2 regions of the Serratia sp. YWN4 genome follow, and region 2 is predicted to be linked to the other one. Evidence: predicted binding sites of a transcription regulator. Region 2 holds the regulator's gene; the other holds the start of a gene.
The links. The regulator sigma-54, encoded in region 2, starts transcription at its own class of promoters, with help from an activator protein. The targets are predictions, from matches to a motif close to GTTGGCACANNTTTCGCTNT.
Positions count from the first base shown of each region.

Region 1: the regulator sigma-54 is predicted to act here: its motif matches at 2,817-2,836, upstream of glnA (glutamate--ammonia ligase).

Region 1 is NZ_CM147696.1:38,338-42,552, forward strand. It holds gene glnL (nitrogen regulation protein NR(II)) at 1-1,024, opposite strand, end outside; gene glnA (glutamate--ammonia ligase) at 1,326-2,735, opposite strand; gene typA (ribosome-dependent GTPase TypA) at 3,108-4,215, shown strand, end outside.
Region 2 is NZ_CM147696.1:593,262-597,476, reverse strand. It holds gene lptC (LPS export ABC transporter periplasmic protein LptC) at 1-509, shown strand, start outside; gene lptA (lipopolysaccharide ABC transporter substrate-binding protein LptA) at 478-1,017, shown strand; gene lptB (LPS export ABC transporter ATP-binding protein) at 1,024-1,749, shown strand; gene rpoN (RNA polymerase factor sigma-54) at 1,780-3,213, shown strand; gene hpf (ribosome hibernation promoting factor) at 3,237-3,524, shown strand; gene ptsN (PTS IIA-like nitrogen regulatory protein PtsN) at 3,754-4,215, shown strand.

The DNA of each region.
Region 1 (4,215 bases), 550 kb from region 2:
AGAATTCGGTATGCCCTGGCCAACTGTTAAATTCAATTTTTCCGCAATGCTGATCGATAAGATTACGGGCGATAGATAATCCCAGGCCGGTCCCCCCCTCGCGGCCGCTGACCATCGGATAGAACAGGGTGTCTTGCAGCAGCGCCGGTACGCCAGGGCCGTCATCTTCGATATCAATGCGCGCTGCCAGCCGGTAGCGCGTGCCGTGCAGGGTGATCTGAAACGCGGTACGCGTGCGCAACGTGATGGTGCCACCGGCGCGGCCCAGCGCCTGCAGGGCGTTGCGGGTAATGTTGAGCAAGATCTGTTCTATCTGGTCTGGATCGTGTGCCAGTTCTGGCAGGCTGGGATCGTAATCACGCACCAACGTGACGTTATCCGGTTTTTCCAACGACACCAATTGGCAAACACGCTCTGCAACCTGATGAATGCTCTGGGTAATATGCTGGCCTGGCCGCTGTGGCCCCAACAAGCGATCCACCAGGTTACGCAGCCGATCGGCCTGCTCGATGATCACCTTGGTGTATTCGGTCAGCGCCGGATCGGGCAGCGCCTTGGCCAGCAGTTGGGCTGCGCCACGCAAGCCACCGAGCGGATTTTTGATTTCATGCGCCAATCCGCGCACCAGATCGCGCGCTGCCACCTGTTGAGCGTGCTGCAACTGTTCCTGGCTCAATCGGCGCTGGTTATCCATTGGTGCCAACTCGATCAGGATAAAGCCTTCAGGCAGCGCTTGGGCGGTCAGGGAGAGGATGTGCGCACGGCTGTCGACCACCAGGGTCACTTCATTGTCGGTAAAGCCTTGGCCTGCATTGAGGCTCTCGCGCATCAGATCGATGTTCAGCGAAAAATAGCCCAGTAATTCAGGCAGTGGCGTACCGAAGAGTTTACGGGAGCTTTGTGCCAGCAGTTGTTGCGCCGCCGGGTTGGCGTAATGAACAGCAAGCCGGTCATCCAACAGCAGGATGCTATTGATCAGAGAATTGAGGATCTGCCCAGCATCGGGTAGCTTGCCAGTTGCCATACATGCCCTTCATCTTTCAAGGCACAGCGTTGTTGGCCGCCCTTGCTTGCTCCAGTCACTTGGCCGACCAAGCTCTTGGGGATGCGCTCGGTTGCCGCCTAGCTATACCATAAAATCTATTGGGCACAGCAGACGTCTGCACCTTTTTAGTGCATCCATCCTACTCCATCCAGCACTATCGCGGTATGAAATAATACGGTGGAGAAAAAAGCCCATCAGAGATGGGCTAAAAAGTTTCCACGGCAACAAAAAAACGGCAACTGAAACCGGTGCGCCATCCGCGGACGGCGCAAGGTATTACTTAAACGCTGTAGTACAGTTCAAACTCTACTGGGTGTGGCGTCATGCGAACGCGGTCCATCTCTTCTTTACGCAGTTCGATGTAAGCATCGATCGCGTCGTCAGTGAACACGCCACCACGGGTCAGGAACTCGCGGTCTTCGTTCAGTGCAGCCATCGCTTCGTCCAGTGAGCCAGCCACTTTTGGAATCTCAGCTTCTTCTTCCGGCGGCAGGTCATACAGGTTTTTGTCCATGGCATCGCCAGGATGGATCTTGTTGATCACGCCGTCCAGACCCGCCATCAGCAAGGCTGCGAAGCACAGGTATGGGTTAGCCGCTGGATCCGGGAAGCGCGCTTCGATACGGCGAGCTTTCGGGCTGGCAACCACTGGAATACGGATAGACGCTGAACGGTTACGGGCAGAATAAGCCAGCATCACCGGTGCTTCGTAACCTGGGACCAGACGTTTGTAAGAGTTGGTGGTCGGGTTAGCCAGAGCGTTGATCGCTTTAGCGTGCTTGATGATACCGCCGATGTAGAACAGCGCGATGTCAGACAGGCCGCCGTATTTGTCGCCAGCGAACAGGTTAACACCGTTCTTGGACAGCGACATGTGGCAGTGCATACCGGAACCGTTATCACCGAACATCGGTTTTGGCATAAAGGTTGCGGTTTTACCAAATGCGTGAGCCACGTTGTGCACCACGTATTTGTAGATTTGGATTTCGTCGGCTTTCTTGGTCATGGTGTTGAAGCGGGTTGCCACTTCGTTCTGACCTGCGGTGGCCACTTCGTGGTGGTGAGCTTCAACCACCAGACCCATTTCTTCCATGGTCAAGCACATGGTGGAACGGATGTCCTGTGAAGAGTCGACCGGTGGTACTGGGAAGTAACCGCCTTTAACCGGTGGACGGTGGCCTTTGTTACCGCCTTCGTATTTGGTGCTGGTGTTCCAGGCGCCTTCGATGTCATCGATGCTCACGTGGGAACCACGGATGCTGCTGCCGAAACGCACGTCGTCAAACAGGAAGAATTCTGGTTCTGGCCCGAACAGCACGGTATCTGCAATGCCGGAAGAGCGCAGGAAATCTTCTGCACGCTTGGAGATCGAACGCGGGTCACGGTCATAGCCCTGCATGGTGCCTGGCTCGAGGATGTCACAGCGAATGATCAGCGTGGTTTCTTCAAAGAACGGATCCAGCACCGCGGTGCTGGCGTCTGGCATCAGCACCATGTCAGATTCGTTGATGCCCTTCCAACCACCGATCGAGGAGCCGTCAAACATTTTACCTTCTTCGAAGAAGTCGGCATTTACCTGATGAGCAGGGATGGTGACGTGCTGTTCTTTACCCTTGGTGTCAGTGAAGCGCAGGTCTACAAATTTCACTTCATGCTCATTCAGCATCGTTAAAACGTGTTCAGCGGACATACTTAACTCTCCCGGATTTATCGTTGTCGTCGTCGTGGAACGAATCTGTGGAAACTGGCTTGATTTCGCCTTGTGTAGACTAAAGCGAAAACTGTGCCAACTTTTTAAAAGCGAAATAATCGCCTTTCTGCGCGGGTTTTACCCATCCCTAATATGCACCATGAGTGATGCAATGCACTGCTGTGGTGCAAATAATGCCTGTTGGGGCACTTAAATGGTGCAAAACGCTCTCGATCGCTGCTTTTTGCACCGTGAATGAGATCACAAACTGACCTGTACACAGTTGTTTATAAGAGAGTGTTGTGATCTTGTTTAGTCCCTCGCTTAATACGTGTACAATAGCGCGCTATTTCTAATGCCTGAGGCAAAGCTGTGATCGAAAATTTGCGTAACATCGCCATTATTGCCCACGTTGACCATGGTAAAACCACCCTGGTTGACAAGTTGCTGCAACAATCCGGTACTTTCGGAGAGCGTACAGAAGCAACAGAACGCGTAATGGACTCCAACGATTTGGAGAAAGAGCGTGGGATTACCATCCTCGCAAAAAACACCGCCATTAATTGGAAAGACTACCGCATCAACATCGTGGATACCCCAGGACACGCCGACTTCGGCGGTGAGGTAGAGCGAGTGATGTCAATGGTCGACTCGGTGCTGCTGGTCGTGGATGCGATGGATGGCCCAATGCCGCAAACCCGTTTCGTGACCAAGAAAGCGTTCGCTAACGGTCTGAAACCGATCGTGGTCATCAACAAGGTTGACCGCCCTGGCGCGCGTCCTGACTGGGTGGTTGATCAGGTCTTCGATCTGTTCGTTAACCTGGACGCCACCGACGAACAGCTCGACTTCCCAATTATCTATGCCTCTGCACTGCTGGGTATCGCAGGTCTCGACCATAACGAGATGGCCGAAGACATGACCCCGCTGTATCAGGCGATCGTTGACCACGTATCTGCGCCGCAGGTTGAGATGGATGCTCCATTCCAGATGCAAATCTCTCAGCTGGACTACAACAACTACGTTGGCGTGATCGGCATCGGCCGCATCAAGCGCGGCAAAGTGAAGCCTAACCAGCAGATCACTGTGATCGACAGCGAAGGCAAAACCCGTAACGGTAAAATCGGTAAAGTGCTGACCCACATGGGCCTGGAGCGTATCGAAGCCACCGTTGCTGAAGCGGGCGACATCATCGCTATCACCGGTCTGGGTGAACTGAACATCTCCGATACCATCTGTGATGTGAACGCGGTAGAAGCACTGCCTGCGCTGTCGGTTGATGAACCGACCGTAAGCATGTTCTTTAACGTCAACACCTCACCGTTCTGCGGTAAAGAAGGCAAGTATGTGACTTCACGTCAGATCCTTGAGCGCCTGAACAAAGAGCTGGTACACAACGTGGCATTGCGCGTTGAAGAAACGGCAGATGCTGATGCATTCCGCGTTTCAGGCCGTGGTGAACTTCACCTGTCGGTACTGA
Region 2 (4,215 bases):
TGGCTGATTTCAGCGATGATGAGAATTCAACACCGATCAATCATCAGGATCCGACCTACCAGAGTCAACATACCGTGACCGTGGTGTACAGCCCAACCGGTAAGCTGAACTATAAACTGGTGGCCGAAGAGGTGAAGTATTACACCGCTGATGAATTAAGCTGGTTCACCCAGCCGGTGATGACGCTGTTTGATCAGAATGCCGTGGCCACCTGGTCGGTACGTGCCGATCGCGCCAAGCTGACCAAGGATCGTATGCTGTATCTGTACGGCCACGTTGAGGTGAACAGCCTGACCACCACCTCGCAACTAGAAAAAATCAAAACGGACAATGCTCGGGTTAATCTGGTCACACAGGATGTCTATTCCGATGATGAAGTGACCCTGTTCGGGACCAATTTTACCTCTAACGGCATGAGAATGCGTGGGAACTTGCGGGACAAAACCGCTGAGCTGATTGATAAGGTCAAGACCAACTATGAAATTCAGAACCAAAAAACAACTCCGTAATCTGTTGATCGCCAGCCTCGTTTTGACCGCCAGCACTCCGGTTCTGGCGTTGAAATCCGACGCCGATCAGCCGGTGAATATCAATTCACTGAAACAATCGCTGGATATGCAGAGCAACGTCAGCACCTTTACCGACGAAGTGGTGATCAAGCAGGGCACCATTGAGATCAAAGCCGATAAAGTGGTGGTCACTCGCCCTGGCGGCGATCAGAACAAGACCTACATTGAAGCCTTTGGCACTCCGGTCACGTTTTACCAGATGCAGGATAACGGCAAGCCGGTGAAAGGCCATGCGCAGAAAGTTCGTTACGACGTTGCCACCCAGTTAGTCACGCTCACCGGCAATGCCTATCTGGAGCAGCTCGATAGCAATGTGCAGGGCGATCGCATCACCTATCTGGTGCAACAGCAGCAGATGCAGGCGTTCAGCGATAAAGGCAAACGCGTGACCACGGTGCTGGTGCCATCACAATTGCAAGACAAAAACGGTCAAAAGAAGAGTAACTAATCACTTATGGCAACACTCATCGCAGAACATCTGGCGAAAGCCTATAAAGGCCGCAAAGTCGTTGAAGACGTCAGCCTGAAAGTGAAATCCGGCGAAATCGTCGGCCTGCTAGGCCCAAACGGTGCCGGTAAGACCACCACTTTCTACATGGTCGTGGGTATCGTTCAGCGCGATGCCGGGCGTATCGCCATCGATGAAGAAGACATCAGTATTCTGCCGCTGCATGCGCGTGCGCGCCGCGGTATCGGCTATCTGCCACAGGAAGCCTCGATCTTCCGTCGCCTGAGCGTTTACGACAACCTGATGGCCGTGCTGGAGATCCGTGACGATCTCACCAGTGAACAGCGCGCCGATCGTGCGGTAGAGCTGATGGAAGAGTTTCATATTTCTCATCTGCGCGACAACCTGGGCCAGTCACTTTCCGGTGGTGAACGCCGCCGCGTGGAAATTGCCCGGGCGCTGGCCGCCAATCCGAAATTCATCCTGCTGGATGAACCCTTTGCCGGGGTTGACCCGATTTCCGTTATCGATATCAAGAAAATCATCGAGCACCTGCGTGACAGCGGCCTGGGCGTGCTGATCACTGACCACAACGTGCGCGAAACGCTGGACGTGTGTGAACGCGCCTACATCGTCAGCCAAGGCAAATTGATTGCCCATGGCACGCCAGATGCTATTCTGGCCGATGAGCAAGTGAAACGCGTTTATCTGGGCGAAGAATTCCGCCTCTAGGTTCTAGCTAACGGAAGTAACCTGAAGATTATGAAGCAAGGTTTGCAACTCAGGCTCAGCCAACAATTGGCGATGACTCCCCAGTTACAGCAGGCGATACGTCTGCTGCAACTGTCCACGCTTGAGCTCCAGCAGGAAATCCAACTGGCGTTAGAGAGCAACCCACTGCTTGAACAAACCGACCTGCACGACGAGATCGACACCGAAGAACGGCCCGAGACCGAAGCGCTGGATACCCGTGAAGCGCTGGAACAGAAGGATATGCCCGAAGAGCTGCCTCTGGATGCCACCTGGGACGAAATCTACACCGCAGGGACTCCGTCCGGTAACAGCATCGATTACAGCGATGATGAACTCCCGGTCTACCAGGGAGAAACCACCCAGACGTTGCAGGACTATCTGATGTGGCAGGTGGATTTAACGCCGTTTTCCGATACCGACGCGGCCATTGCCACCTCGATCGTCGACGCCGTTGATGATACCGGCTATCTCACCGTGCCGCTGGAAGATATTCTGGAAAGCCTCGGTGATGACAATGTGACCATGGACGAAGTCGAAGCGGTATTGAAACGCGTACAGCGCTTTGATCCGATCGGCGTTGCCGCGCGCGATCTGCGTGATTGCCTGCTGATCCAGCTTTCTCAATACGCCAAAGACACGCCTTATCTGGCCGAAGCACAATTAATCGTCAGTCATCATCTGGATTTGCTGGCCAATCACGACTTTCGCAGCCTGATACGAACAACTCGCTTAAAAGAAGATACACTGAAAGAAGCGATGGCGCTGATCCAGTCGCTCGATCCGCGCCCTGGTCAGTCGATCAACACCGGTGAATCAGAGTATGTGATCCCGGATGTGCTGGTGCGCAAGGTACAAGATAAATGGCAGGTTGAACTCAATACCGACAGCATCCCACGGCTGAAGATCAACCAGCAGTATGCGGCGCTTGGGAATAACGTGCGCAACGATGCCGACGGCCAGTTTATCCGCAGCAATCTACAGGAAGCGAAATGGCTGATTAAAAGCCTGGAAAGCCGGAACGAGACTCTGCTCAAAGTGACCCGCTGCATTGTCGATCAGCAGGAAGCGTTCTTTGAACAGGGGGAAGAATTTATGAAACCCATGGTGCTGGCCGATATTGCCCAGGTCGTGGAGATGCACGAATCGACCATCTCGCGCGTGACCACGCAGAAGTTTCTGCACAGCCCGCGAGGCATTTTTGAATTGAAATATTTCTTCTCCAGCCATGTGAATACCGACAGCGGCGGCGAAGCCTCCTCCACGGCGATCCGTGCGTTGGTGAAGAAATTGATTGCGGCGGAAAACCCCGCTAAACCGCTTAGCGACAGCAAACTGACCACTATACTTTCCGATCAGGGGATCATGGTGGCACGCCGCACCGTTGCCAAGTACCGAGAGTCTTTGTCCATCCCGCCGTCAAATCAGCGCAAACAGTTGATTTGACCTCAATAGAGAAGGAAGACATTATGCAGCTCAACATTACCGGACACCACATCGAAGTCACTGAACCCATGCGTGAGTTCGTGAACACCAAGTTCGCCAAACTCGAACAGTATTTTGATCGCATTAATCAGGTGTATGTCGTTCTCAGTGTGGAAAAAGTGCAGCAGATTGCTGAAGCAACGGTGCATGTGAATGGAGGCGAGTTGCACGCCACCTCGGAAAAAGAAGATATGTATGCCGCAATTGACTGCCTGATCGATAAACTGGCGCGCCAATTGAACAAGCATAAAGACAAACTCAAGCAGCACTGACATTAAGGCCGCAATCGCCTTAGCGAAAGCAGCCCAAATTGTAGTCATTGGCTACCAGGCAACCCTCGGCGTGTTACCCTGAATGGGCTCGCCGATCAGCCATCAGGGTTACACCGGCGAAAAAAACCGATTCATTAAGCGTAATCGGCACAGGCAGTTTGCACACCACCCGCGGTGGTTTCAAATCGCCAGTCACAGCGTTCGATGAGGTTTTTTAAGTGAAGATGAGATGAACAACGAAATAATGCAATTAAGCTCGGTATTAAACATCGAGTGCACCAAAAGCTCGGTACACTGCACCAGCAAGAAACGGGCGTTGGAAATTATCAGCGAATTGGCCGCCAAGCAGCTCAACCTGCCTTCGCAGGTGGTGTTTGAGGCAGTTCTCACCCGGGAGCGCATGGGCAGTACCGGTATCGGCAACGGTATCGCGATCCCCCATGGCAAGCTGGAAGAGGACACCCTGCGTGCCGTTGGCGTGTTTATCCGTCTGGAACAACCCATCGCCTTTGACGCCATTGACAACCAGCCGGTCGATCTGCTGTTCGCCTTGCTGGTCCCGGCCGATCAGTGCAAAACGCATTTGCATACGCTGTCGCTGGTCGCCAAACGGCTGGCGGACAAAACCGTCTGCCGCCGCCTGCGGGCTGCGCAGACCGACGACGAACTTTATCAGATTATCACCGAATAA